Regions from separate parts of the Streptomyces sp. NPDC007875 genome, predicted to be linked through region 1. Evidence: riboswitches for the same ligand, from Rfam matches in the RefSeq annotation. Region 1 holds a riboswitch; each other region holds the start of a gene.
The links. A riboswitch is a leader RNA that binds a small molecule or an ion and turns the genes downstream of it on or off. The one in region 1 is predicted to bind cobalamin.

Region 1 (7,052 bases):
GCCTGGGCGGACTGCTCCTTGTGCCCGTCCTCCTGGTCACCGGCGCCCCGCTGCTCGACTCCCGGTCCAATATGGCCGTCGGCGCCTACATGGCGGTGGTGCCCATGTTCACCGGCTACGTCCTGTTCGGCTGGGGACTGGCACATGTGCCCGCGAGCACGGCGACCACGCTCTCCCTGCTCGAACCGGCCATCGCTGCCGTCCTCGCCGTGCTGGTCATCGGCGAACGGCTCCCCGCCGCCGGCTGGACCGGCATCGCACTCGTCCTCGCCTGCCTGGCCGTCCTCACCACCCCCACAGCCGTTTCCAGGCGGCGCCGGCAGCCGCCGGAAGGCATGATGCCGCCACAGCGCGCAGCGGCGGAGCACACCGTTGCCCGGCCGGACCCGGGGCGGGTGCCGTAGCGGAGTCCGTCGACGAGCGGGACGGGCGGCGAAGGCTCCGCCGCCCGCCGCATCACTCCGCGGCGGAGAACCGCTCCGCGAGGTCGCGATGCCGGTCCGCGGCCAGCTTCGCCTGGGCCGTGCTGATGGTCGATCCGGGCATCCGCCCCAGCCGTTCGAGCTCGTCCGCGAAGCGCAGATGCTCCAGCCGCGCGTACTCACGGCAGGCGAGGCAGGTGACGTTCTCCGGACGCGGAGAGGTCATCGCGTACGGCGCCCGCAGCCCGCATCCAGTGGCGATGCGGCTCGGCAGGTCACCGGCCAGCCCGAAGGTGGACGCCATCATGTTGCGGACGGCGGCGACGCCGCGGACGACCTTCGACTCGACATGGATATGCGGATCGTCCCCGCCCATACACCCTCCCTGCCCCAGCGACTTCATGGGCCGGAGATGCTCCCGGCCGCCCGCGGACCGCAGGAGGAGTCTGCCATGTGCCCGGTGCGCCACCGCCCGTCCGCCCGCCGGTTCAGGTCGCGGTCGCGGCCGCCGCCGCACGGCCCGCGGCGCGGCCCGAGAACAGGCAGCCGCCGAGGAAGGTGCCCTCCAGGGAGCGGTAGCCGTGCACTCCCCCGCCGCCGAAGCCCGAGACCTCACCGGCCGCGTACAGGCCGGTGATCGGGTTGCCGGAGGCGTCCAGGACCCGGCCGGTGAGGTCGGTCTGGAGGCCGCCGAGGGTCTTACGGGTGAGGATGTTGAGGCGCACGGCGATCAGCGGTCCGGCGGACGGGTCCAGGATCCGGTGCGCGGAGGCGGTGCGGCTGAGCGTGTCCCCGGGGTAGGCGAGCGCGTTACGGATGCCCATGACCTGGACGTCCTTGGTGTACGGGTTGGCGATCTCGCGGTCGCGGGCCTCGATCTGCCGGGTGAGGTCCGCCAGGTCGATCAAGTGGTCGCCGGTCATCTTGTTCATGCCCGCGACCAGTTGAGGCAGGGAGGTGGCGACGACGAAGTCCTCGCCCTTGTCCCGGAACCGCTGGATCGGCTCGGGCGTCTGCCAGATGCGGGAGAGGAGCTGCAGGACGTCCTTGTTGGTCAGGTCCGGGTTCTGCTCGGAGCCCGAGAGCGCGAACTCCTTGGCGATGATCTTCTGGGTGGTGACGAACCAGGAGTAGTCATAGCCGGTGGCGGTGATCGTTCCGAGGGTGTGCAGGGTGTCGTAGCCCGGGATGTCGGGGGTGGAGAAGCGCTTGCCCTTCGCGTCGAACCACATCGACGAGGGGCCCGGCAGAATGCGGATGCCATGGCCCGGCCAGATCGGGTCGTAGTTTCTGAGGCCCTCCGTGTAGTGCCACATGCGGTCGGGGTTGACGATCCGTCCGCCCGCCTTCTCGGTGATCGCGAGCATGCGGCCGTCCACATACGCCGGGACGCCGGTGACCATGAACTTCGGCGGTGAGCCGAGCCGGTCGGGCCAGTTCCGCCGTACCAGATCGTGGTTGGCGCCGATACCGCCCGAGGTGACGATCACCACCGGGGCGTTGAATTCGAAGTGGCCCACCACGGTGCGCGAGGTGGGCTTGCCGCGGGCGGCGTCGCTCGGCTCCAGGATCGCACCGCTCACCCCCGTGACGGCACCGCCGGTGACCACCAGATCGTCCACCCGGTGCCGGAACTTGAAGGTCACCCGCCCGTCCTTCGCGGCCGCGCGCACCTTCTTCTCGAACGGCTCGACCACGGCCGGACCGGTGCCCCAGGTGACATGGAAACGCGGCACCGAGTTGCCGTGCCCGTCCGCGAGGCCGCCGCCGCGCTCGGCCCAGCCGACGATCGGGAACCACTGCACGCCGAGCCCGTGCAGCCAGGACCGCTTCTCTCCGGCCGCGAAGTCCACGTACGCCTCGGCCCATTTGCGGGCCCAGTAGTCCTGGCCGGCGGGATCGGAGACGCCGCGGTCGAAGCCGGCCGTGCCGAGCCAGTCCTGCCAGGCCAGTTCATGGGTGTCCTTGATACCCATCAGCCGCTGTTCCTCGGAGTCGACGAAGAACAGGCCGCCGAAGGACCAGAACGCCTGGCCGCCGAGGTTGCTCTCGGGCTCCTGGTCGAGGAGGAGCACCTTGCGTCCCGCGGCCGCCAGTTCCGCCGTGGCGACCAGCCCGGCGAGCCCGCCGCCGACCACGATGGCGTCCACGTCCGAGGACGCCCCGGAGGCGGCGAACGCCGGACCCGCCGCCTGGGCGAGCGCGACGCCGGCGAGCACACCGCCCGCCGCCGTCAGGGCGCGGCGGCGGCTGATCCCGGCAAGCGAGGCGGAATTCTCTGTGGAGTTCTCCATGGGCTGCCTTCCGGAAGGGGGTTCGGAGGGTCCGGGAGATGCGAAGGGGGTTGCCGCGACGGCAACATGTTACCGACGGTAGCCCACAGGGTGCGGGGCCGCCAGACTCCTGCTCCCAATGAGCAACTCCCGGAAGCCATAGGTGACTTCGGCCGGTCAGCGCCCACCGGATGACGGCTCGGGCGAGGCACGCCGCCGTGGTGAGAAGGCGTACAGATCGAGGATGTCGGGCAGCGGTGCCACACCGGGGCCGCCCGCCGTGACCCAGGCCACGATGTCCTCCGTCGCGTCCGCGTCGTTGACCAGGCCGAGCCATACCGGCCTGCCCCCGGCGGCACGTCCGGCCGCCGATGGCTGCACCACGATCACATTGGCCTGATCGCAGACGTCCAGGCACGCGGAGACGCGGACGGGCGCCTCCTCACCGAGCCGCGCGATCTGCGCCGCATGGTCGATTCCGGTCACCTTGGGGCTGCCGCAGCAGCAGTCCCGGCATACGGTCACCCGGCACGGCACCGGGTCGGTCGGCCTGACAGGCATGGCGCACCACCCTCCTCCGGGGAAGTCCGCCCCGGTTTCCGTCGAGGAGGCGACCGCGTGAGTCTCCTGGCTCTCGGGTCGATGCTCGTCCCGGCCTTCCCACCCGCACGTGTACGGGCAGTGGCCTCTTCGGGATCCGCTCGCCGATCACAGTGGCGGCACCGCGCCGGATTCACACCGGCTTCCTCGTTCCGCCGTCGCCTTTGTCGCCCGGCATCATCGCATCCCGGACACCGCCGCACCATGTGGCCCCCGCGCTCCCCAGAGCCACGGGCGGCTCGAGGTCAGTTGCGGCGGGCCGCCGCCCCCGCGAGGATTTCGCCCAGGCCCTGGCGGGTGGCCGCCAGCACCACACGGTCGTGCGGGCGCAGGACATAGCCGGGGTGCAGATCCCACACCAGGGCGGGCTCCTGGGTGGCGCCGTCGTAGGGAGGCGCCGCGGCGAGGTCGCGTTGCCGGTCGGCGGGTTCCGCCGCGTCCAGCGCTATCACCCGCCAGGCACCCGGTGCGAACGCCTCGGCGACGGTCCGTCCCTCCAGTTGCGGATGCCCGGCGACATGCAGGGCGGCGAAGAGCAGCACCCGGCGCTCGACCGGTATGGCACCGAGGATCTGACGCCCCATCATCGCCCCGGCGAACGCCGGGGCCGCCAGGCTGGAGACGCTGCGGCTGCGGGTGAGGGCCCGTGGATGGGCCGCGCGCAGCGTGCGGTAGACGGCGGTGGCGAAGCGGTCGTCGTACAGGCGCAGTGCCACCCGCAGCCGAGGCTTGACCGAGCGGGCGTACAGCGTCGCCTCCAGGTTGGTGGTGTCGACGCTGGTCAGGGCGAGCAGGGAGTGTGCCCGCTGGATCTTGGCGGCCTCCAGAACACCCTCCTGGGTGACATCGCCGATGACCGTCGGCACCCCCAGCCTGCGGGCAAGCGGGATGCCGCGCGCCCCGGGGTCCTCTTCCACGCACACCACGGGGATGTCCATCTCCCGGAGTCTGGCCAGGACCCGGGTGCCGACCTTGCCGAGCCCGAGCAGCACAACGTGGCCGGAGAGGCCGCGCGGAGGGCGGCGCAGCGCTGAGGCGGTGCGGAAGGTGCCCAGCGCTTCGAGCGCGGCGGCCACCAGGACGGGCAGCATCAGCAGCCCGGTCAGCCCGGACAGCAGTTGGAGGACCTTGCGTCCGGTCGGCTCGTCGAGCGCCGGGTCGTCGATCGCCAGCACGTCCAGCACCGTGAGGTAGGCGGCGCGGAGCAGACCGGCTCCGGTGAGCTGCCAGGAGGCGATGGTGAGGGCGAGCACGGCGATCGCCATTCCGGCGACGGACCAGCGCAGCCGGCGGGAGAACAGTGAGGCGAGGGGCAGTCTGCGGGTGCCTAGCCGCCGTGGCGGCAGCGGTGAGCCGGTGGCGGAGACGGCCTCGAGCACCACCGTGTCGCGCCCGGTGGCGGCGGCCACCTCCTCGTCTCCGGGCAGCAGCTTGGGCCCTTCGTCCCCGCTGCTGTCGGAGCCCTCGCTGCCGCCGGGGTCGCTGGTGGTGGACGAGAGCAGGGCGAGGGTGCACAGCCCGGGGCGGGCGACCTCGTCGGGGCCGGGTGGGGTGCGCTCGGCCGCGCGCAGCAGCAGCCCGTCGGCCTGGAGCACTTTGCTGGTGCCCGCGACGGCGGTGGCCGCCAGGGCCGGGGCCGCGGTGTCGGCGTCCGACAGTACGGTGGTGGTGGCGTCCAGCTCCGCCGGGTCCATACCGGGATCGGCCACCCGCGCCGCCTCGTCGAGGAGTTCCTCCAGATGCTGGCCGAGCTTGCGGTTGTAGAGCCGGATCACCAGCCGCAGCCGGGGGTTGAGGCGGCGGGCGCGGAGGGCGGCGTGGATGTTGGCCTCGTCGTCGTCATGGACCAGGGCGAGCGCCGTGGCATGCTCCACACCCGCCTCGGTCAGCACCTCTTCGTCCAGCGCCGGGACCTCCATGACCCGCACTCCCTCCTCCGGAGCGGGGTCGTCCGGGGTCTGCCGGGGCAGCGGGACCCGTCCGACGGCCGCGCTGAACCGGCCGAAGAGCGCGGAGGTACGGCCACCCGGCCGCCATCCCGCCACCTGCTGCCCGGCCGGATCCGCCAAGGGGGCGCCGCCGGGGATGACGACCGTCACCCGTGCCCGGTAGACGTCATGGAGCTCGGCGGCGAGGCGGTGGGCGAGCGCGTCGTCACCGCAGACGACCATGTGGGCCGTCGCCGAAGGGGACGGCGGGTCGGAGGTGGAGGTGGAGAACACGACGGCGAAGCCCCCCGTTGGTCCGTGATGCCGTGGGTCATCCGGGCGGGGTACGGTGGCCGCGGTCTCCGGCGGCCGGCACCCGCGCGCCGGCGGTCATGATCAGACCGTACCTGGTGGGCCGCCCAAGGGAGTTGGGCACCGGGGGCGGGCGGCCGGGCGCCCCATGTGCTCACTCCCCGGGGGCTCCGCAGCGCGCACAGCGAGCGAAGGGCGCGGTGTCCTGGATCGCGCCGCAGTCGGCGCAGACCCGATCCAGCCAGCAGGCGGACTCCCCGCCCTCGGGGTCGGCGGGACCCGGGGTCGGGGCCGGGTTCGGGGCCGGGGCCGGGTTCACCTTCTCCCGGTTCGCCGTCTCCCGGTCCGGGTCGCCGGGTCGAGCCGTGCCGCTCATCGTGTGCGCCTCCCTGTCCGGACCGTACGCGGGTCCATCCGCCGACCCTCCACCCGTGGCTCCGTCCCGGGAAGCGGCCCAGCCATAGATCCGATCTCTCAGGCACCAATAACCCTTGACGGGGCGTAATGACGCCCAACCCCTCCCCAGTTATCGGATGACTCGGTAACGTATCCGCCTCGGGAGGCAACAATGCCGAGATCTTACCGACGCTCCGCTGTGGCAATTCTGCTCTGCGGCGTCCTGGCCATGACGCTCTTCAACACCGGGCCCGCGCAGGCGAAGGACTCCGCCTGGACCGTGCGCGGCCCCTCACCCCACTCCGGTCCCCTCGCGCAGTTGCGGCTCGACGGAGCCTCGGGAGCGCTGACGCTCCAGGTGTCCCGGGGCGGACGGACGGTGGTCGAGCCCTCGCCCGTGGGCATCGTCACCGAACGGGCGGATCTGTCGCACGGGCTGCGCTATCTGGGGCGCCACGACCGCACCGTCGTGGAGCGCTACCGGTCGACGGTCGGCAAGCAGCGCTCGCGCACGGCGCGGATGACCGAGACCCGCTTCCGGTTCCGGGGCAGCGGAAGCGCCCGGCTGGACCTCGTGGTGCGGGTCTCGGACGACGGGGTCGCCTATCGCTATGTCCTGCCCTCCGGCAGCGGCGATGTCCTCGGCGAGACCTCGGCCTTCACCCTGCCCCCGGACGCGGCCGCATGGCTGGGCGACTACCGCAAGGACAACGAGAACCTGTTCAAGGAGTACACCGCGGCGACCGCGCCCACCGGCGAGTACATGGCCCAGGCGCTCTTCGAGACGGCGGGCGGCTACGCCCTGATCGCCGAGTCGGATCTCAGCGGCCGCTACTCCGCCGCCCGGCTGATCCATCAGCAGGGACAGCCCACGTACCGCATCGGACTCTGGGACCAGCGGGTCGCGTCCGACGGACCGCTCAGCACACCCTGGCGCGCGCTGATCGTGGGCGATCTGGCGACCGTCACCCAGTCCACCTTCACCGACGATCTGGCGCCCGCGTCACGGGTCGCCGACACCTCGTGGATCCGGCCCGGGCCCGCGCTGTGGACCTGGCTCGCGGGCGGCAAGCCGGCCGGGCAGAGCCTGTCGATGCAGAAGGGGTACGTGGACTACGCGA
Region 2 (7,052 bases), on a different contig from region 1:
TACAGCCGCGCCTCGGGGGAGTTGATGTGCTTGTACAGCGTCAGCACCAGGTTGTTGGCCACGATCGAGTCGCCGGTCGCGAAGAAGGCGACCAGACGGCCGATCAGATGCTGCTCACCGGGGGAGAGCTTGGCGAGGTCGGTGACGTCGGAGTGGAGGTCGACCTCCTCCACGGTCCAGGTGTTCTTGATCGCGTCGCGGTAGCGGTCGTAGAACTCCGGGTACCGCATCGGCCGCAGGGTGAGTTCGAAGCCCGGGTCGAGCAGGTTCTTCTGGGACGTGGGGGACATTACTGGCAGGCCTCGCAGGACTCGGGGTTTTCCAGGGAGCAGGCGATCGCGTCGGCCTCGGCCGGAGCCTGCTGTACGGGGATGGGGGCAGGGGCGGGTGCGTTGGCCGCGGCGCCGCCGCCACGGGCGCTCTGGGCGATCCGGGTGGCCGGACGCGAGCGCAGGTAGTACGTGGTCTTGATGCCGCGCTTCCAGGCGTACGCGTACATCGAGCTGAGCTTGCCGATGGTCGGCGAGGCCATGAAGAGGTTCAGCGACTGGCTCTGGTCGAGGTACGGGGTGCGGGCCGCCGCCATCTCGATCAGGGCGCGCTGCGGGATCTCCCACGCGGTGCGGTACAGGTCCCGTACGTCCGCGGGCACCCAGGAGAACTCCTGGACCGAGCCGTTGGACTCGCGCAGCGCCTCGCGGGTCTGGGCGTCCCAGACGCCCAGCTTCTTGAGGTCGTCCACCAGATACGAGTTGACCTGGAGGAACTCCCCGCTGAGCGTTTCGCGCTTGAAGAGGTTGGAGACCTGCGGCTCGATGCACTCGTAGACGCCCGCGATGGAGGCGATGGTCGCGGTCGGCGCGATCGCCAGCAGCAGCGAGTTCCGCATCCCGGACTTCGCCATCCGGGTGCGCAGCGCCTCCCAGCGCTCCGGCCAGGTGGCCACCGCGTCCGTGTAGTGGTCCGGGTGCAGCACACCGCGCGCGGTGCGGGTCTCGGACCAGGCCGGGTGCGGGCCGTGGCGCTCGGCGAGCTCGCAGGACGCCTCGTACGCGGCGAGCATGATGCGCTCGGAGATCCGGGTGGAGAGCGCCTTGGCCTCGGGCGAGTCGAACGGCAGCCGCAGCCGGAAGAAGACGTCCTGCAGCCCCATCAGGCCCAGGCCCACCGGCCGCCAGCGGGAGTTGGAGGCCCCGGCCTCGTCCGTCGGGTAGAAGTTGATGTCCACCACGCGGTCGAGGAAGGTCACGGCGGTGTGGACGGTGGCGTCGAGGCGCTCCCAGTCCAGCTGCCCGTCCTCGTCCAGGTGCGCGGCGAGGTTGACCGAGCCGAGGTTGCACACGGCGGTCTCGCCGTCGTTGGTGACCTCCAGGATCTCGGTGCACAGGTTCGAGGAGTGGACGACCCTGCCGGGCTCGGCGGTCTGGTTGGCGGTGCGGTTGGCGGCGTCCTTGAAGGTCATCCAGCCGTTGCCGGTCTGCGCGAGGGTGCGCATCATCCGGGCGTACAGCTGCCGCGCCGGGACCTGCTTGACCGCCCGCCCCTCGGCCTCGGCCTTCCGGTACGCGGCGTCGAACTCATCGCCCCACAGGTCCACCAGATCGGGCGCGTCGACCGGGGAGAACAGCGACCAGTCGGCGTCCGCCTCGACCCGGCGCATGAACTCGTCCGGGATCCAGTGGGCGATGTTGAGGTTGTGGGTGCGGCGGGCCTCCTCGCCCGTGTTGTCCCGCAGCTCCAGGAACTCCTCGAGGTCCGCGTGCCAGGTCTCCAGATAGACGCAGGCCGCGCCCTTGCGCCGGCCGCCCTGGTTGACGGCGGCCACCGAGGCGTCGAGTGTGCGCAGGAACGGCACGATGCCGTTGGAGTGCCCGTTGGTGCCCCGGATCAGCGAACCGCGCGCCCGAATACGGGAGTAGGACAGGCCGATGCCGCCCGCGTGCTTCGACAGCCGTGCCACCTGGTGGTAGCGGTTGTAGATCGAGTCCAGCTCGTCCAGCGGCGAGTCCAGCAGATAGCAGGACGACATCTGCGGATGCCGGGTGCCGGAGTTGAACAGCGTGGGGGAGCTGGGCAGATACGACAGCGTGCTGGTCAGCCGGTACAGCTCGGCCACATCGTCCAGCGCCCGCTCCGAGAGGTCCTCGGCGAGCCCGCAGGCCACCCGCAGCAGGAAGTGCTGCGGGGTCTCGATCACCTGACGGGTGATCGGGTGGCGCAGCAGATAGCGGCTGTAGAGGGTGCGCAGTCCGAAGTAGCCGAAGCGCTTGTCGGCGCCGTCGGCCAGGGCCCGCTCCACCAGCGCGTCCAGCCGTGCGGCGTGGGCGGCGGCGAACTTGGCGGTGGAGTCGGCCAGCAGGCCCTCACGGTGGCCCACCTGGACGGATGTGGAGAAGGAGACCGCGCCCTGCCCGGCCGCCTCCTCCGTGATGGTGAGCGCCAGCAGTCGCGCGGCCAGCCGCGAGTACTCCGGCTCCTCGGCGATCAGCCCGGCCGCCGCCTCGGTCGCCAGGCCGCGCAACTCCGCCTCGTCCGAGCCGGGATGGCGGCCGCGCAGGGCGGCGGCCGCGACCTTGCCGGGGTCGGTGGCGGGCAAGTCGGCGGTGAGTCCGGTAAGCGTCCGTAGCAGGGCGGTTCCGGGCGCGTCGTGCGCTGCCTGAGAAACCGCCTGCTCTGAAACCGGATCTGCGGGCGCGATGGTCACTGAGGTGCTCTCCCTCGCTCGGCCGGGGCCACGAGGGGAGGCGCGATGGGCGCGTACGGGCATGCCGATGCCGCACTCCTCGTACGCCAGGCACACCACGCAGCGTCCATCGGCCCAACCCTCGAGGCCGGGGGACGTGTTCACACAGGGCCGTCGGCAGGTGCTCGGACTTACGGGCACGCCGCATAAGCGCACACGTACACCGTTGCGGGACAGTTCCGGATTCCCACCGGATTCCCCTGCGGCGACAGCGAGGACGAGCATACATCTTGTGTCGACCGACGCACGCACCCCCATATCTTGTGTCGTGAGGTGCGGAGTTTCGCATGAATGTGCTAATGCGTTCCGGAGGTGGCCCGTGACCTGGGGCCCGTGGCAGCCCGCAGCCGGGCGCGCACACAAGCCCGTGACCCGTCGCGCACGCGAGCCCATGGCCCAGGGCGCACGCCGCCGGTCGTCACAGCTCCACCGTGAACGCCCACAGGGTGAGGTCCAACTCGGCTATCGGCGACCAGTCGCGCTCCGGGGCCCGCACGAACCCCAGCCGCTCGTACAGCCGGTGGGCGGCGGTCATGGACTGCTGGCTGCTGATCACGATCCGCCGCAGCCCCAGCGCGCGCCCCCGGTCCAGGCAGGCGCGCACCAGCGCCTCGGCCGCCCCGCGCCGCCGCGACTCCGCCCGCACGGCCAGCATCCGGAACTCGCCCTCGCCAGGCCGGGCCAGCTCCGCATACGCGCCGCCGTACACCGCGAACGCCACGGCCCCCAGCACCTCGTCACTCGCCGCGTCCGCCGCGACCAGCAGCTCGGCCTCGGCGGCCCGGCGCCGGGCGTCGCGCAGGGTGGTGAGATATGGATCACTGTCGCCGAAGTCCAGGAGCCCGTCACCGAGATACACCTGCGCGGTGAGCTCCCCGATCCCGTCCAGCTCCTCGTCCCGCGCGCGCCTGATCGTGATGTCCATGGCCGCAGTCTGCCGCACACCACTGACAATCGGGCCGCCATGCCGTCACTCGCCGGTCTTCGCCGTCACTGGACGGCGGTGTTGATCACTCCGGTGGAGCCCGCGCGCTTGTTGGCGGCGTCGGCTTCCTGATAGGTGAAATAGCGCCGGACCGTGCCGTCCGGCAGCGTCAACTCATAGACGACAACGGGTCGCGGGCCACGTGTCCCTCCGCCGCAGTTGCAGGCCATGGCTGCCGTTCCTTTCCCTCGAGTCCAGTACGGGTCGGTGTCAGTCCAGCCACCGCGAGGCGACCCCGGCGAGGTAGGAGAGCGTCAGGGCGGTGGCCGGGAGGTGGAACCACGCGGTGGTGTGCAGCAAGGAGGCGTAGACGGCGATGGCGCCGGCCACCCAGGTGCTGGTGCACCAGCCGCAGTTGACGAGGTAGGAGGGCCGGGAGTCGTCGCCGAAGCGGTCGGCGACCCAGGTTCTGAACTCCGCCGCCAGCGTGTCCTTGGTGATGAAGCGGGTGATACGGCAGGTGGTGCCGAGGGCGAGGAGGAACGCGGCGAGGCTCATCGGATCGATCCCTCCCCGGGTGGTCCCGCACGGGTTGGCACTGCCGATGTCACTCATTAGAGGCACGGTGGAGGACGGCAGGCCATACTCCGGCCGCGCGTTCCCCCGAATAGCGGAGCGCTTGTCATACAAGCTCGCCGCCAGGCGCGCCCAGATGCGCCAAACGAGTGATGGCAGCCCCGGAACCTTGAGCGATGGGGGCGGGCGTGGATAACTGGAAACGTGCCACCGAGGGTGCCCCATACCTCATAGGCCATCCAGGAGCCGGGCGTTCGTCCCGTAGCTCCGCTCTCACCCGGCGCATCGCTCCCGCGCTCTGACCGGCCGCCCGGCGGCTTTCCGTTCCTCCGGTGCCGGCCTGCCTCGACCGCGCGGCGACGACGAGGCGTTGACCAGCGGCTTGCCCACGACATCGGCATGCCGTCGGCGCGTATCACCCGAACCCTTCCCGGGAGGACCAACCATGACCTCGACCGCTCTCGCGACCGCCGCCCCCACCGCGGCCAACTGGCCCCCGTCGCAGGTGGGGCCGCCGTTGCTGCTGTCCGTGGTGCCCAACTCGGGCCCCGCCGCCGGTGGGAACCTCGTCCAGCTCAACGGGCAGAACCTGCGCAACGTCATCAGCGTGACCTTCGGCGGCGTGCCCGCGCAGATCGTCAGCCAGAGCAGTTCCGGTGGCGGCGGCTGGGATGGTGACTGGGGCGGCGGCTGGGGTGGCGGTGGCTGGCCCGGAGGCGGCGGCTGGCCGGGCAATCCCACCAACGACATCGTCGTGGTGATAGCCCCGCCGCACGCGCCCGGGCCCGTCCAGGTCCTGGTCACCACCACCGCCGGCACCAGCAACAGCCAGCCGTACACCTACGTGGCGCCGACGCCGCCCACCGCCTTCTCCATCACCCCGACCGTGGGACCGACCACCGGCGGCACCCTGTACGTGATCACGGGCACCAATCTGACCGGGGTCACCAGTGTCACCTTCGGCGCGAACCCCTCGGCGATCCTGACCATCAACCCGGGCGGGACCAGCCTGATCGGCATCACCCCGGCAGGCCCGCCCGCGGGCGGCAACGTCACCGTCACGCTGAGCGGCCCGGGCGGCAGCACCACTGTCCCCGGCGGTTTCACCTACTTCGTCGCGCCGCCCGCCCCGGTGCCCACCAACATCACGCCCAACACCGGACCTATCGCCGGCGGCACCGCGTTCACCATCAACGGCACCAACCTCGGCAGCGTGCTGGGCGTGCTGTTCAACGGCGTCCCCGCCACCGGTGTGACCGCCACCGCCACCACGGTCACCGGCACCACCCCGGCCGGGGTGCCCGGCACCGCGACCGTCACGCTGGTGACGGCCTTCGGGACCGTCACCGTCCCCGGCGGGTTCCTCTACGTCTGATACGGCCGACCGTGCGCATCAGGCACCCCGCGCCGGTCACCGGGTCTCGTTCCACAGGGCCCGGTGACCGGCGTCGCCGTCGATCTGCTGGGTGCCGATGACCTCCAGGACCCGCAGCTTCTCGTAGCTCTCGGAGCCGGGCGTGGCCGTGAAGACGAGGAGGGAGTGCTCCTGGTCGGGGTCGAGGAGCGTCTGGCAGTGGAGCGTGAGTTCGCCGACCTCGGCGTGGACGAAGCGCTTCTCGTCGGTGTGGGTGAGGTCGACCTGGTGCTCGTTCCAGATGACCGCGAACTCCTCGCTCTCGTCCAGGAGCCGGTGGGCCAGGGCCGCGGCCGCCGAGCGCGGGCCCTGCCGGGCCGCGGCGCGCCGCAGCTGGGCGGTGAAGACGCGCCCGTGGAGCGGGTGGTCGGCGGCCGGGTAGACGAGCCTCGACGAGGGGTCGGTGAACCACCGGTGGACGACGCTCCTGGCCGGGCCGGTGTACCGGGTCTGGTCGCCGAGCAGCGCCGTCGCCAGCCGGGTCTGGACGAGTGTCTCGCCGAGGCCGCCCATGATCTGCGCCGGGGTGTCGTGCAGCCGGTCGAGGATGCGCATGAGCCCCGGGCTGATGTGATCACCGCGCAGGGTGGGCCGGGGCGTGCCGTGGCCGGCGAGCAGGAAGAGATGATCGCGTTCGGCCAGGGACAGACGGAGTCCGCGGGCGATCGCGGCGATCATCTGCTCGGAGGGCTGCGGGCCCGTTCCCCGCTCCAGGCGGGCGTAGTAGTCGGTGGACATACCGGATAGTTCGGCGACCTCTTCCCGGCGCAGGCCGCGGGTGCGCCGCCGGGCCCGGTGCGGCAGCCCGATGTCCTCGGGCTGGAGGGCCTCGCGGCGGCCCCGGAGGAAATGCGCGAGCTCCGTGCGGTCCATGGGTGGCCTTCTCTTTCCTGCCGCGGCGCGCCGCCGATTGCCGCGACCCTTCGCTCCCGACCAGTGTGCCGACGAGGCCGACGGTTATCCACGGACTGCTGGTCAGTGGATAAGCGCGTCCTTGTTGCGCCCCGCGGCGCCGGGTCGACTGGGGCCGACCCAAGAAGACCCAGAGGTAAGGCCCCACACCATGAAAATCAGCGGAAACACCATCTTCATCCCCGGCGCGACCTCGGGCATCGGCCTCGGCCTGGCCCTGCGCTTCCACGCGGCGGGCAACAAGGTCATCATCGGCGGACGCCGCGAGGAGCAGTTGCGCCGGATCACCGCGGAGCACCCCGGTATCGAGGCCGTCGTGATCGACATCACCGACCGCGCTTCCGTCGAGGACGCGGCCGAAACGGTCCGGACGCGCTTCCCCGAGACCAATGTGCTGATCACCATGGCCGGGATCATGCTGCCGGAGGACTTCCACACCGGCGACTTCCTCGGCACGGCCGAGGCCACGGTCGACACCAATC
Region 3 (7,052 bases), on a different contig from region 1:
GGTTCGGCGGCGCCCACGGCCGCCCGCTCACCGCCGGCTCCACCACTACCGCCGTCCGTTTCCCCCGCCCCGCCGCCGTCATCGGCCCGGGCGGAGTCGGTCTCGCGGTCGGCCGTCTCATGCTCACCCGTGCGCTGGTCGGGGACGGACGGCTCGGGCGCGGTGGGCGGCGCCTGCCCCCCTGCCCCGTCGCCCGCGCCCTCCTGGGGCCCGCCTCCGGGGTTGTCGGGGCCGCCCGGGCCGTCCGGCCCGTCATCCGGGCTGTCGGGGCCCTCCGGGCCCGGGTCCGGATCCGGCTCCGGCTCGTCCTCCTCGAACTGCCGCAGGATCTCGTCGAGTTTGTCCTCGTCGAGCCCCGGCGCGTCGAATGGGGCCCGCCGCCGCCGGTGGGGGAGCGACAGCAGCGCCGCCCCCCGTACGTCCTCGGTCCGCACGTCGGTGCGCCCGGCCCAGGCGGCCAGCGCGGTCGCCGTACGGGCCGTCACGATGTCCGCGCGCATCCCGTCCACCTCGAACCCGGCGCACACCGCCGCGATCTGCCGCAGCGCGCGGTCGCCCAGCCCCACCCGGGGCAGCAGAGCGCGCGCCGCCGCGATGCGCTCCCGCAGGGCGTCCTCGTCCGTCGCCCAGCGCGCCGCGAACCCCTCGGGGTCCTCGTCGTAGGCCAGCCGCCGCCGCACCACCTCGACTCGCTCGTCGGTGTCCCGGGACGCCGCGACCTCCACTGTGAGACCGAAGCGGTCCAGCAACTGCGGCCGCAGCTCGCCCTCTTCCGGGTTCATGGTGCCCACAAGGAGGAAGCGCGCCGCATGCCGCACGGAGACCCCCTCGCGCTCCACGTAGGAGGCGCCCATGGCGGCCGCGTCGAGCAGCAGGTCGATCAGATGGTCGTGGAGCAGGTTGACCTCGTCGACGTAGAGCACCCCGCGGTGGGCGTCCGCGAGCAGTCCGGGCTCGAACGCCTTCACCCCGTCCGACAGCGCCCGCTCGATGTCGAGGGCGCCGACCAGGCGGTCCTCGGAGGCGCCCACGGGCAGTTCGACCATCCGCGCGGGGCGCGCCTCTCCGGTGTCCGGTTCATGGGGCCCGTCCGGGCAGGACGGGTCGGGCGCGGCCGGATCGCAGGAGAACCGGCACCCGGCCACCACGTCGACCGGGGGCAGCAGCGCCGCGATCGCTCTTACGGCGGTGCTCTTGGCCGTGCCCTTCTCCCCGCGCACCAGGACGCCGCCCACGGCGGGTGAGACGGCGTTGAGGAGCAGGGCGAGCCGCAGACCGTCCATGCCGACGATCGCGCTGAAGGGGTAGGTGGTGGTCACGCGGCGGTACCTCCTGGTGTGCGTGGGCGTCGCGGTCCGGTGTCGGTGTGGGTGTCGGGGTTCATCGCGACGTCCCCCCTGGCGCCCCCGGAGGGACGAACGGCAGCCCCTCCGGGACGCCCTTCTCGATGAGCCGCAGCAGTGCGTCGGTGTCGGCGTGTTCCTCGATCAGGTCGCCGAGCCGGTCGAGTTGCTCCTCGCGCAGCTCGCCGAAGCGGGTGTCCGGCGCCGGTACGAATGCCCGGCCCGCCGCGGCGGCCACCCGGCGCAGAAACGCCCGCCGGAAGCCGTCGCTCTCCAGCGAGCCGTGCCAGTGGGTGCCCCACACCGAGCCCACCCGGCAGCCGTCCAGGAAGGGCTCCTCGGCCCCGTCGAGCAGCTCGGCGACCCCGTGGTGGATCTCGTAGCCCTCCACCCGCTCGCCGAGCGCCTCGCCCACCGGCCGGGCCAGGGTCTTCTCCGCCGCGAACCGCACCCGCACCGGCAGCAGTCCGAGCCCGGCGACCGTCCCGGCCTTCGACTCGACCTCGTCCTCGATGCGCTCCCCGAGCACCTGGAAGCCGCCGCAGACGCCCAGCACCGGACGGCCCTCGGCGGCCCGCCGGGCGATCGCGTCGGCGAGCCCGCGCTCACGCAGCCACTCCAGCGCCCTTACGGTGCCCCGGGTGCCCGGCAGCACCACCAGATCGGCGTCGGCCAGCTCCTCCGGCCGGTCCACGAACCGCACGATCACGCCCGGTTCGGCCGCCAGCGCGTCCACGTCCGTGAAGTTGGACATCAGCGGCACGGCGGCCACCGCGATCCGCAGGACGTCCGCGCCGTAAGGGGGCGCCACGACGCTCTCCCGCACCGTGCCGCGCAGCGACATCCGAAGTCCGTCCTCCTCGTCGATCCCCAGCCCGTGGGCGAACGGGAGCACACCGACGGTCGGGCGCCCGGTGAGGTCGCGCAGCATGTCCAGACCGGGCTCCAGAAGGCTCACATCGCCGCGGAACTTGTTCACCAGATAGGCGGCCACATGCCGTTGGTCCGCCGCCGACAGCAGCGCGGTGGTGCCGAAGAAGGACGCGAAGACGCCACCGCGGTCGATGTCGCCGACCACCACGACCGGAAGCCCGGCGGCGCGCGCCAGCCCCATGTTGACGATGTCGGTGCGGCGCAGGTTGATCTCGGCCGGGCTGCCCGCGCCCTCGCAGATCACCGCGTCATGGGTGCGCCGCAGCTCCTCCAGGCACTCCGTGACGGTCCCCAGCAGCGCCTCCCGCCCCGAGGCCCGCGTGCGCCCGGGGGAGGCCGCGTCCGACGGCGGGTTCGCCGTGGGCCCCGACCGCCCGAAGTACCCGCGCGCGCTCAGCTCGCCCACCGGCTTGCCCAGCAACACCACTTGGCTGCTGCGGTCGCTGCCCGGCTTCAGCAGGACCGGGTTCATCAGCGCGCTCGGCTCGACGCGCGCTGCGGCGGCCTGCATGGCCTGCGCCCGCCCGATCTCCGCCCCCTCCCGGGTGACGAAGGAGTTGAGCGACATGTTCTGCGCCTTGAAGGGGGCCACGCTGACGCCCTGACGGGCGAGCCACCGGCAGATCCCGGCCGTCACGACGCTCTTGCCCGCGTCGGAGGTCGTGCCCGCGACGAGCAGCCCCCCGCCCCGCGCCCCGGAACCGTTGGTGCCGCCCTTACCGCGTATCCCGCTCATCCACCGCCCCTTCCCAAGGCCTGAGGCCGCCCCGTCAACGCCCTCAGGACCGGCCGGGCCGCCACGGACACCCCGAGTGCCAGGACGCCGACGCGCCGCGACAGCCGTATCGCCCGCTCGATGTCGGCCGACTCCACCGGCCGCCCGCCGGAGTTGAGTACCGGCCGGTGCTCGGCCCGGCCGCCGTAGGTGAGGGTGCCGCCCAGCCGCACCCCGAGCGCGCCCGCGAACGACGCTTCCACGGGGCCCGCGTTGGGGCTCGGGTGGCGCCGGCCGTCGCGCCGCCAAGCGCGCCGTGCACCGCGCGGATCGGGGCCCGCGAGTGTCGCCAGGGCCGCCGTAAGGCGGGCACCGGGCCAGCCGGCCACATCGTCCAGACGGGCCGCCGCCCAGCCGAACCGCCGGTAGCGCGGCGACTTGTGGCCCACCATGGCGTCCAGGGTGTTGACGGCGCGGAAGCCGATGAGTCCCGGTACGCCGCCCACGGCGCCCCACACCAGCGCGCCCACGACGGCGTCGGAGGTGTTCTCGGCGACCGATTCGACGACCGCGCGGGCGATCTGCGGTCCGTCCAGCGCCTGAGGATCGCGGCCGCACAGATGCGGCAGCCGCTCCCGGGCGACCTCCAAGTCCCCCGTGGCCAGGGCTCCGCCGACGGCCCGTGCCTCACGGCCCAGCGTCGTACCGCCCAACACGGCCCAGGTGGCGGCGGCGGTCAGCGCGGCCTCCGCGCCACCGCGCCCGCCGAGGGCCCGTACGGCGCGGGTCAGCAGCGCGGCACCGGCGGCCGCGCCGCCCGCGCACAACGCGGTGTGCAGGGCCCCGTAACCGCGGTGGTCCCGCCACAGCCGGCGCTCGGCGGCCGCGGCGGCGCGCCCGAACGCGGCGACCGGATGGCCGCGGCGCGGATCGCCGGTGGCGAGATCACCGAGGAAGCCGAGGGCCGCGCCGCACGCGAACGAGGCGTGATCGGCACGCATTCGTCAGGCCGCCGTCACGCCTCGGCGCGGCGGCACATGACCAAAGGGGCCAGGGGGGCCGAAGGGGCCGGAAGAGCCAGGGCGGACAGAGGAGACTGGCGGCGTGGCGGTGCCGGGCATGGCGGTATGTCCTCACTCAGGGTCCGCGCCCTGGTTCGACTGACCGGCGGTGAAAGTCTCCTGGCTCCCGGATCCGCGCCCCTCCCGGTCTTCCAGCCCCGCGTACGGAAGGAACCGCACGGTCGAGCCGTGACCCCATACAGGCGATGGGAGAGTGCTCCCCGGTGACAGTGGCGGGACCGCGCCGGATTCTCACCGGCTTCCTCTCCTGCCGCCGTTTGGCTCGGGAAGTCCACCATGGGCCGCGAATGGCCGTCAACTCGCATATGACCCATGACGCCCGAGTGTGCCGAGCCCCACAGACGGCGGCCGCACACGAGGCGGCCGCCGGACGGTCGGCGCTGGTCAGCGCCACCATCCGGCGGCCGGTGGGTCGATGAGGACGCGAGCCTCAGGCGACGATCAGATAGATGCCGTACGCCACGGCCGCGGCGCACAGCGCGAAGCAGGTGTATGCGCCGGTGCGCGCGAGCGCGGAGGCGCCGACCGCGCCACCGGACACGGCTGCCGCGCCGCCCTGCTCCGGCGCCGCCTTACGGGACGTCCCGAGGATGCCCAGGGTGAAGACGCCCACCATGCCGACGGTCACCGCGAGGCTGACGCCGAAGACCTGGCCGAGTGCCGCCCAGTCGATGCTCATGTTCCGTGGCTCCTTAGCGGGTGGTGCTGCTCGCGGCGGCGGGGGTGGGGGTCTGGTCGAGGGTGTGCTCGGCGATGCCGCTCTCAGGGGCGGCCTCGGCCGCGCTCTCGGGGGCGGAGGGCTTCGTACCCGCGGGCGGTGGGGCCACGGACCGCAGGGCGGCCGTGACGGCGCCCACCGGCTCGTGTGCGCCGACCTCGTTGACGTTGGTGTGGTCCACGGGCTTGCGGCGCGACAGCGCCCAGATCGCCCCGCAGGCCAGGACGGCGAGCACGGCCACCGCCGTGATCCCCGCGTTGCCCTGGTCGGCCAGCAGCGCGGCGCCGCCCGCCACCAGGCCCGCGGCCGGGAGGGTCAGCACCCAGGCGGCCACCATGCGGCCGGCGGTCGACCAGCGCACCACCGCGCCCTTACGGCCGACACCCGCACCCATGACGGCGCCGGAGCAGACCTGGGTGGTGGACAGCGCGAAGCCGATGTGGGAGGAGGCGAGGATGACGGTCGCGGCGCCGGTCTGGGCGGCGAAGCCCTGCGGCGGCTGGATGTCGGTGATGCCCTTGCCCATGGTGCGGATGATGCGCCAGCCGCCCAGGTAGGTGCCGAGCGCGATGGCCAGGCCCGCCGAGACGATGACCCACAGCGGCGGGTCGGAGTCGGGCGCCACCACGCCCCCGGTGACCAGCGCCAGGGTGATCACGCCCATCGTCTTCTGGGCGTCGTTGGTGCCGTGGGCCAGGGAGACCAGGGCGGCCGAGGCGATCTGCCCCGCGCGGTAGCCCTTCGCGGTGTCCTCCGAGGAGCGGCCGCGGCCGAGCCGGTAGGTGAGCCGGGTGGCGGCCAGCGTGGCGATGCCGGCCACGACCGGCGCGGCGACGGCGGGTATCAGGACCTTCATGACGATCGCGTCGCCGTTGACCCCGTCCAGGCCGACGGAGACCACCGTGGCGCCGATCAGGCCGCCGAACAGGGCGTGCGAGGAGCTGGAGGGGAGTCCGGCGAGCCAGGTCACCAGATTCCACAGGATCGCCCCGACCAGTCCCGCGAAGATCACTTCTGGTCGGATACCGGAGCCCTCGTCGATGATCCCGCCGGAGATGGTCTTGGCCACCTCCACGGACAGGAACGCGCCGACGAGATTGAGGACGGCCGACATCGCCACCGCCACCCTGGGACCGAGTGCTCCCGTGGAGATGGTGGTGGCCATGGCGTTAGCCGTGTCGTGGAAGCCGTTTGTGAAGTCGAACACCAAGGCCGTGACGATCACGATCCCGATGAGAAGCGTGATGTGTTCCATACACCCGGTCAATCAGTTCGAAGGTCGTTAGTGGCACGGTGAACGTAAGGAGGCAGGGTGAACGGAAGATGAACTGAGCAGGGCATCAGGGTGACGTGGTTGCGGGAGTGCTAAAGCCTGATGAATTCAAGCCTACTTTCCTATGTCGTACGGGGGTTGGGCCTCGGCCGAGGACTACTGGAGGAGGCCCCGGGACCGGCCCCGCGGCCGCCCGCCGTTCACCCTCGTCCACCCGCACGGGGGCGGGTGCCCACGAGGCGCGGTCGTAGACATGCGCCGCGCCCGTTCCGGTCCCGCCATCGCCCGGCCGCCGGACGCCTGGGAGGATCGGGCCTCGGAGGTGAGGGCAGGTGACCCAGTCGCGATCCACGCGGCAGCCGCAGCCGCGGCTGACCCACCCCCTGCGCCAGGCATGGACGCAGGTGGTGAGAACGGCCCGCAGAACCACCGCCGACGGCCTGGTCGTCGGCACTTCGGGCAATGTCTCGGCCCGGGTCGGCGACACCGTGCTGGTGACCCCGAGCGGCGTCCCCTACGACCGGCTCGGCCCGCGGGACGCCGTCGCCGTCGACCTCGACGGACAACAGGTCCTCGGCACGCTCGAGCCCACCAGCGAGCTGCCCATGCACCTGGCCGTCTACCGGGAGACCGACGCCGAGGCCGTGGTCCATACCCACGCCGTCCACGCCACGGCCGTATCCACGCTCGTCGACGAGCTCCCCGCGATCCACTACATGACCGCCGCGCTCGGCGGACCGGTCCGCGTCGCGGCCTACGCGCTCTACGGAACGGACGAACTGGCCGACGCCATGATCGATGCGCTGCGCGACCGCAGCGCCTGTCTGCTGCGCAACCACGGCACCGTCGTCCACGGCGCCACCCTGGACCAGGCGTACGACCGCACCGCCCAGCTCGAATGGATGTGCCGGGTCTGGCTCACCGCGGTCTCCGTCCCCGGCCGCACCCCCACCCTGATCCCGCCGGACGAGCTGCGGCGCGCCGCGGA
Region 4 (7,052 bases), on a different contig from region 1:
AGGATCGTCGGCAGGTAGACGGGGCTGCCGATGGCCCGGTTCGCCATGTCCACCAGCCCGGACGCCGCCTGCACGGTCTCGTCGTAGGCGGCGTTGCCCGCCCGGTCGGAGTCACTGCGGAAGCCCTGTCCATGGGCGTAGACCAAGCGTGGGTTGCGCGCGGCGATCTGCTCATGGTCCAGGCCGAGGCGGGCCAGCGCGCCGGGGCGCATGTTGGTGATCAGCACATCGGCGGTGTCGATGAGCTCCAGAGCCCGCCCGTGTCCGTCGTCCTGCCTGAGGTCCAGCGTGACGCTGCGCTTGGTGCGGTTGACGTTGAGGGCGAGCGGCGTCGTGCCCGGTGTGGTGTGGTACGGGCCGACCCGTACGCCGTCGGCGGGGGACTCGATCTTGATGACATCCGCGCCGAGATCACCGAGGATCTGGGCCGCGTACGGCCCCATCACCACGGTGGACGGTGGACAGATCGATCACCCCTACGCCGTCCAACGGGCCGCGTTCTTGGCCGTCGTGTCCATCGCCACTCCTGTCTCGTGTTCTTCCGTTTCCACCACCGAACCTAATGGCGGATACACGGACAGGGAATGATCACGTGACGAAAAGCGGCATGACCACAGCGGTCACACCGTTTTCCCAGCTTTTATGGCGAAAAGGCGATACCGGTGGAGATCACCTCGGCCGCACCGGAAAAGTCTGCGGTCTTGATCCGGATTCCCGGTGACCAGGTCGGCCGAGGTGCCGGGCCAGCGCCGCAGCTCGACGACCTCATCGCAGTCCTCTTCGAGCAGCCGGACGCGCTCGCGCAGATCCGGGTGGACTCCGGCGGGGATGCCGATCAGCTCCGTGGTGCGACACAGCCGGACGGCCTCGCTCAGCCGCCAGGGAATCGAATTGACGCTGTCCAGCACCTCGCGGGCCATCGGCAGCAGAGCCGTCCCCGCGGGCGTCAGCTCGACCCGATGGGTCGTCCGCTCGAACAGCACCTGACCCAGCTCACGCTCGAGATCCTTGATCCGCAGACTCAGTGGGGAGGTCGCCATAAGGAGCCTGCGCGCCGCCCGCGAGGAGTTGAGTTCTTCCGCGACGGTCACGAAAAGCGCAGGTGCAGCATGTCCACACCCTCAATCTACCTCGCGGTACGGTGCCCTCCGCGCGCTCGCGGCTCCGGTGGTAAAGCGCGCCAGAACCGTCCAGCCGCCGTCGTTCATGCAACCGCTCGGCAGGATACCGTCCGCCGCCTCACGGCTTCGGTGTGCGGCGCAGAAAGCGGATGACCGGGTGGCCCGGATCGTGGGTGACGTCGGCCTGGACGTCGTAGACCTGCTTGATCAAGGACGGGGTCAGCACCTGGCCGGGGGTGCCTTCGGCCACGACGTGTCCCTCGCGGAGGACGAGCAGGCGGTCGCAGTACATCGCGGCGAGGTTGAGGTCGTGGAGGGCGATCACGGTGGCGATCGGCAGGCCGACGACGAGGTCGAGCAGGTCGAGCTGGTGCTGGATGTCGAGGTGGTTGGTCGGCTCGTCGAGCAGCAGCTCGTACGGTTCCTGGGCGAGGGCCCGGGCGATCTGGGCGCGCTGGCGCTCGCCACCGGAGAGGGTGTGCCACGACTGGCCGGCCCGGTCGGTCAGTGCGGTGCGCTCCAGGGCCGCGTCGACGGCCCGGGTGTCCGTGGCGGTGGACGACGACCAGGCGCGCCGGTGCGGGATGCGGCCGAGGGCCACGACCTCGCGGACGGTCAGTTCGGTCTGGGTGTGGGCGTGCTGTTCGACGGTGGCGATACGGCGGGCCGTGGCACGGCGGCCGACCCGCGGCAGTGCGCGGCCGTCCAGGGTGACGACTCCGGCGGAGGGGGCGAGGATGCCGGCGAGCAGCCGCAGCAGGGTTGATTTCCCCGAGCCGTTGGGGCCGAGCAGGCCCACCGTCTCGCCGGGGCGCAGGGTGAGGGTGACGCCGTCGACGATGAGCCGGCCGTCGGCGCGGCGGCTGACGCGGTCCGCGCGGAGTCCGGGTGCGGCCTCCGCGGTGTCGGGGGGAAGGGAGTCGTTCATGTCTTCCTCCGGCCGCGGTAGAGCACGGCGACGAAGGCCGGTACGCCGATGAGGGACGTCACCACGCCCACCGGGACCTCCTGCGGGTCGATCACGGTGCGGGCGGCGGTGTCCACCCACACCAGGAAGATGGCTCCGGCCAGTGCGGTGACCGGCAGGAGGCGGGCGTGGCCGGACCCGGTGAGGGCGCGGGTGGCGTGCGGGAGGACCAGGCCGACGAAGCCGATGGCCCCGGCGGAGCTGACCAGGGTCGCGGTGAGCAGCGCGGTCGCGCACAGCAGGACGAGGCGGGTGCGGGCCACGCGGACGCCGAGCGCCGCCGCGGCTTCCTCCCCGAAGGCGAACGCGTCCAGGGTGCGGGCGTGTCCGAGACAGACCAGGAGGACGGCGGCCAGGACGACGGCGCACAGCAGCACATCGCTCCAGCCGGCACCGGTGAGCGAGCCGAGGAGCCAGAACAGCACGGCGCGGGTGGTGTCGGCGTCCGCGGAGGTGAGGACGGTGAACGAGGTCAGCGCCGAGAACAGTTGCATGGCGGCCACCCCGGACAGCACCACGCGGTCGGTGCTGCCGCCGAGGCTGTGGCTGAGCGCCAGGACCAGGCCGAAGGAGAGCAGCGCGCCGATGAACGCGCCCGCCGACAGGGACACGGCCCCGCCGCCCACACCGAGGACGACCACGGCGACGGCACCTGTGGAGGCCCCGGAGGACACCCCGAGGACGAAGGGGTCGGCCAGCGGATTGCGCAGCAGGGACTGCATCACGGCCCCGCAGAGGGCCAGCCCCGCCCCGCACACCGCGGCGAGCAGCGTGCGGGGCATGCGCAGGTTCCACACGATGCCATCACGCAGCGGTGGCAACGTGCTCTCGCCCAGGCCGAGATGAGCCGTGACCGCTGCCCAGACGTCGGCCGTGGAGATGTCGGCGGGGCCGATGGTCACGGCGACGGCGATCGACGCGAACAGCGCGGCCAGCCCTCCCGCGATCAGCAGCAGGAGGCGGGTGCTCACTTGGCGAGTCCGAAGTGGCGCAGCCCGGCGGCGACCTGCTCGACCCCTTCGACCGTGCGGATGGACGGGTTCATGGCCTGCCCGCTCAGCAGGACGTACCGCTTCTTCTTGACGGCGGTGAGATTGCGGGTGGCGGCGTTGGTCTCCAGGAAACGCGTCTTGGCCTTGGCGGTCTCCGCGGTCTGCTGCTTGCGCGTGAGATCACCGAGGACGATGACGTCCGGGTCGCGGTCGGCCACGGTCTCCCAGTTGATCTGCGGCCACTCGTCGTGGGTGTCGGAGAAGGCGTTCTTCGCTCCGACGGCCCGGGTGATGGCGCCCGGCGCGCCGCAGCAGCCGGCGAGGTAGGGCGACTGGGAGTTGGCGAACCAGTACATGAGGGAGACGCCGGGGGCGTCCAGTCCCTCGGTGGCCGTACGCACGCGCTGCTTCAACCGCGCGATGAGCTTTTCGCCGCGCTCGTCGACGCCGAACGCGTGGGCCAGGTCGCGTATCTCGCCGTAGACGGTGTCCAGGGTGAGTGGCTTGCTGCGGGAGCCATCGCCACCGCTGTCGGGGTCCCGGCCCGCCGAGCAGTCGGACGGCGAGACGTACGTGGGCACGCCCAGTTTCTCGAACTGGTCGCGGGTGGCCACGCCGCCCTTGCCGAGAGTGGAGACGAACGAGGCGGTGACGAAGTCGGGTTCGACGTCCAGGGCCTTCTCGAAGGACGGCGCGTTGTCCGCCAGGCGCGGCACCGTCGCATTCGCCTTCTCCAGGCCCTTCATCACCGGGTCGGTCCATGTGGCGGTGCCCGCCATGCGGTCGGCGAGACCGAGGGAGAGCAGGATCTCCGTGGTGCCCTGGTTGAGCGAGAGGGCCCGCTTCGGGGCGGACTTGACCGTGACCTCGTGGCCACAGTTGTCGATGGTGCGCGGATAGCCCGCACCGGCGGGCTTTGTGGCGTCCGCGCCGTCGTGGCCGGAGCCACCGCACGCGGTGAGCAGGAGGGCGGGGGCGAGCAGGAGGGCCGCGGTACGGCGGGCAGAGCAGAGCACGGGCATGCCTCGGTTGTCGGGGCTCGTACGCGGAGCCTGGCCTACGGACGTCCTCCCCGCACGGGGCGCGGAGGTGCCAGCAGGTCTTCGGACTCGGGCTCGTCCGGACGGGGCCCCTTCCCGGTGCTCGTTCGCGGCGGCCTCGCGGCCGTCACGGACTCCTCCCAGTGGTGTCACATGCCCCGCCCGTCCCCCTCACCGCTGCGCGTCAGCTCCGGATTCACACCGGATTCCCTGGCCTCGGATGTGGCACGACTGGCTCCCCGAGACTATCAAGATCGCCGAAAGATCAGGGTGTCGGACCGGTCACGGGGTGGCAGACCACATCCCGGGGTCAGTTCGACCGCCGACGGGCCTGCCTCACCTCGCGGTCGACGGCCCAGGCGTCGCCGACCGGCCCGAGGTGGCCGAGCTTGTCGGGATTGATCACCGTGCGGATGGCCTGAATCTGCCCGTCGAGCACATCGAGGACCAGAGCCTGGAGCACCTTGCCGTCCCGCTCGCGGAAGACCGCGCCGGGCTGGCCGTTGACCTCATGGAGCTCGAAGGACACGTCGATCCGCAGCAGCCAGGGGAAGACCGTGCCCAGCAGCCGGGCCACGTTCTCCGCGCCCATGACGGCCTTGGCCAGCCGCGGTGCCTTGCCGCCGCCGTCCCCGACCAGCTGCACATCGGCGGCCAGCAGATTTCGCAGCGCGCCCACGTCGCCGTCCTTCAGCGCGTCGAAGAATCGCGTCGCCAGCTCCTGCCGTTCCTGACGGTCCGCCTCGAACCGCGGCCGCCCGGCCTCCATATGCCGCCGCGCCCGCACCAGCAGCTGCCGGCATGCCGCCTCCGACCGTCCCACCGCCGTGGCGACCTCGTCGAACCCGAAGGCGAACACCTCCCGCAGCACGAACACCGCCCGCTCCAGCGGGCTGAGCCGCTCCAGCAGCAACAGCGCCGCCATCGACACCGAGTCGGCCAGCTCCACCGCCCGGGCCGGATCCTGATACGGATCGCTGAGCAGCGGCTCGGGGAACCACGGGCCCACGTACTCCTCCCGTCGCACGCGCGCGGAGCGCAGCACATCGATCGAGATGCGCGTCACCGTGGCCGACAGATACGCCTTGGTCGATGTGGGCCGGGTCGCCGAGCCGTCGAAGCGCAGCCATGTCTCCTGCACCGCGTCCTCGGCCTCACTCACACTGCCCAGGATCCGGTACGCGATCGAGAACAGCAGCGGCCGCAGCTCCTCGAACTCCTCGACCTTGCTCACACCGACTCCCCTCCCCTGGGCCACCGGTCGGCCACCGTAACGTCCCCCGGGCCGGGGTCCGGAGCACGCAACCGGACCCCGGACCCGTTGCCGTTGCCGTTCAGTGGAACTGCCCGGCCTCGTAGTCTCCGGCCGCCGGCTGCTGGGTGATGACGTTCAGCCGGTTCACCATATTCATGAAGGAGACCAGGATCACCAGGGCGGTGAGCTGCTCCTCGTCATAGTGCTTGGCGGCATTCGCCCACACCTCGTCGCCGACCCCACCGGCCGCGTCCGCGACCCGGGTCCCCTCCTCCGCCAGTGCCAGCGCGGCCCGTTCGGCATCGGTGAAGACGGTGGCCTCCCGCCATACCGCGACCAGGTTCAACCGCACCGGGGTCTCACCGGCCGCGGCGGCTTCCTTGGTGTGCATGTCGATGCAGACGGCGCAGCCGTTGATCTGACTCACCCGAATCGCCACCAGCTCCTGCGTCGCCGCCGGCAGCGGCGATTCCTTGACCGCCCTGCCCGCCGCCATGACGGGCCTCAGGACCTTGCCGGCGGTCTGGCTTGCGGAGTAGTTCAGTCGCGCGTCCATGATGTGCTCCTCTGAAGTCGTTCAGTGGCTACACCCCTGAGACGGGATAGCCCGACCCCCTGTGACATGGACGCATGTGACCCCCGTCTCCCCGCCGTCGGCTCAGCTCGGCAGCTGTACGGCGTCCATCACCGCTCTGATCCCGTCAGTTGTACGCTACGGCTCTCGCACGCTTCATGGTCAGCGGGATCCAACGGGAGACAGAGGTCATCGTGACAGAGCGAACCGGCAGAATACGTTCACCCCGTGCCTACGCGATGACCTCGGGGGTGCTCACCGGGACGATCGCGCTGTACATCACGCTCGTCGCCTTCGGCAACATCACCGACTTCGACAGCAACCAGCAGTTCGTGCGGCATGTCCTGGCGATGGACACCACGTTCAAGGACGAGGACCTGATGTGGCGGGCCATCGACTCCACCGCGCTCCAGGACACCGCCTACGTGGCCATCATCGCCTGGGAGACCCTCGCCGCTCTTGTCCTCCTCGCCGCGACGGCCATGTGGTTCGCGGGTCCGCCCGGAGACCGCGTCCGGCGCGCCCGTCAGGCCAGCACCGTGGGGCTGTTGATGCTGATGCTGCTGTTCGGCGCCGGGTTCATCGGCATCGGCGGCGAGTGGTTCGCCATGTGGCAGTCGGAGAAGTGGAATGGCCTGGAGGCCGCCACGCGCGTGTTCATGATTTCCGGGATCGTTCTGCTGCTCATTCACCTGCTGCCCTCGGCGGAGCGAACCGATCCGGGCTCCGAGGACTGACCGAGTCCGAGCGGGCGCCGAAGACGGCGACAGTCTCCCCGCTGCGGCGGGCTCTTGACCCTTCTTGCCGCGGACTCTGGACTCTCCTTGTCGCGGGCCTCTGGACTCTCCTTGTCGCGGGCCTCTGGGCCCTCCTTGTAGAGGGCTCGTGACCCTCCTTGCCGCGGACTCTTGACAGTGACGTGGGCCACCTCTAGCGTCCGCAGCATCGCTCCGAGAGAGCGCTCTCTCGGCAGCCCCGTGTGACCACACCGCTGGGCTCTCTCCCGCTCTTTTCGCTCTTCCGTGCGTGCACGGGAAGGAGAGTCATGTCCCCTACACCCCCGCGCTTCCCGCCCTTACGGCGTGTCCTCGGCCGTTGGCGAG

Region 2: linked by a shared signal. The riboswitch ahead of ACFYOY_RS02450 (ribonucleoside-diphosphate reductase subunit alpha) and the one ahead of ACFYOY_RS28730 ((2Fe-2S) ferredoxin domain-containing protein) in region 1 are both predicted to bind cobalamin.
Region 3: linked by a shared signal. The riboswitch ahead of ACFYOY_RS09630 (cobalamin biosynthesis protein) and the one ahead of ACFYOY_RS28730 ((2Fe-2S) ferredoxin domain-containing protein) in region 1 are both predicted to bind cobalamin.
Region 4: linked by a shared signal. The riboswitch ahead of ACFYOY_RS20535 (ABC transporter substrate-binding protein) and the one ahead of ACFYOY_RS28730 ((2Fe-2S) ferredoxin domain-containing protein) in region 1 are both predicted to bind cobalamin.

Annotation. Positions count from the first base shown of each region.
Region 1 covers NZ_JBIADZ010000015.1:150,103-157,154, forward strand. Annotated here, with positions in the region: gene ACFYOY_RS28715 (DMT family transporter) at 1-404, shown strand, start outside; gene ACFYOY_RS28720 (hypothetical protein) at 457-798, opposite strand; gene ACFYOY_RS28725 (FAD-binding dehydrogenase) at 911-2,716, opposite strand; gene ACFYOY_RS28730 ((2Fe-2S) ferredoxin domain-containing protein) at 2,873-3,256, opposite strand; cobalamin riboswitch at 3,316-3,447, opposite strand; gene ACFYOY_RS28735 (NAD-binding protein) at 3,541-5,466, opposite strand; gene ACFYOY_RS28740 (hypothetical protein) at 5,690-5,911, opposite strand; gene ACFYOY_RS28745 (glycoside hydrolase family 97 catalytic domain-containing protein) at 6,104-7,052, shown strand, end outside.
Region 2 covers NZ_JBIADZ010000001.1:570,691-577,742, reverse strand. Annotated here, with positions in the region: gene ACFYOY_RS02455 (ribonucleotide-diphosphate reductase subunit beta) at 1-290, opposite strand, end outside; gene ACFYOY_RS02450 (ribonucleoside-diphosphate reductase subunit alpha) at 290-2,704, opposite strand; cobalamin riboswitch at 2,842-3,002, opposite strand; gene ACFYOY_RS02445 (GNAT family N-acetyltransferase) at 3,162-3,668, opposite strand; gene ACFYOY_RS02440 (hypothetical protein) at 3,734-3,898, opposite strand; gene ACFYOY_RS02435 (hypothetical protein) at 3,939-4,226, opposite strand; gene ACFYOY_RS02430 (IPT/TIG domain-containing protein) at 4,690-5,619, shown strand; gene ACFYOY_RS02425 (helix-turn-helix transcriptional regulator) at 5,656-6,531, opposite strand; gene ACFYOY_RS02420 (SDR family oxidoreductase) at 6,722-7,052, shown strand, end outside.
Region 3 covers NZ_JBIADZ010000004.1:66,571-73,622, reverse strand. Annotated here, with positions in the region: gene ACFYOY_RS09640 (putative cobaltochelatase) at 1-1,319, opposite strand, end outside; gene ACFYOY_RS09635 (cobyric acid synthase) at 1,381-3,012, opposite strand; gene ACFYOY_RS09630 (cobalamin biosynthesis protein) at 3,009-3,992, opposite strand; cobalamin riboswitch at 4,166-4,319, opposite strand; gene ACFYOY_RS09625 (hypothetical protein) at 4,504-4,752, opposite strand; gene ACFYOY_RS09620 (inorganic phosphate transporter) at 4,766-6,046, opposite strand; gene ACFYOY_RS09615 (class II aldolase/adducin family protein) at 6,397-7,052, shown strand, end outside.
Region 4 covers NZ_JBIADZ010000009.1:161,082-168,133, reverse strand. Annotated here, with positions in the region: partial or broken gene ACFYOY_RS20555 (CaiB/BaiF CoA transferase family protein) at 1-489, opposite strand, end outside; gene ACFYOY_RS20550 (LysR family transcriptional regulator) at 621-1,091, opposite strand; gene ACFYOY_RS20545 (ABC transporter ATP-binding protein) at 1,240-2,049, opposite strand; gene ACFYOY_RS20540 (iron chelate uptake ABC transporter family permease subunit) at 2,046-3,059, opposite strand; gene ACFYOY_RS20535 (ABC transporter substrate-binding protein) at 3,056-4,102, opposite strand; cobalamin riboswitch at 4,157-4,371, opposite strand; gene ACFYOY_RS20530 (RNA polymerase sigma-70 factor) at 4,431-5,354, opposite strand; gene ACFYOY_RS20525 (carboxymuconolactone decarboxylase family protein) at 5,455-5,931, opposite strand; gene ACFYOY_RS20520 (DUF2165 domain-containing protein) at 6,189-6,686, shown strand; gene ACFYOY_RS20515 (DUF1996 domain-containing protein) at 6,995-7,052, shown strand, end outside.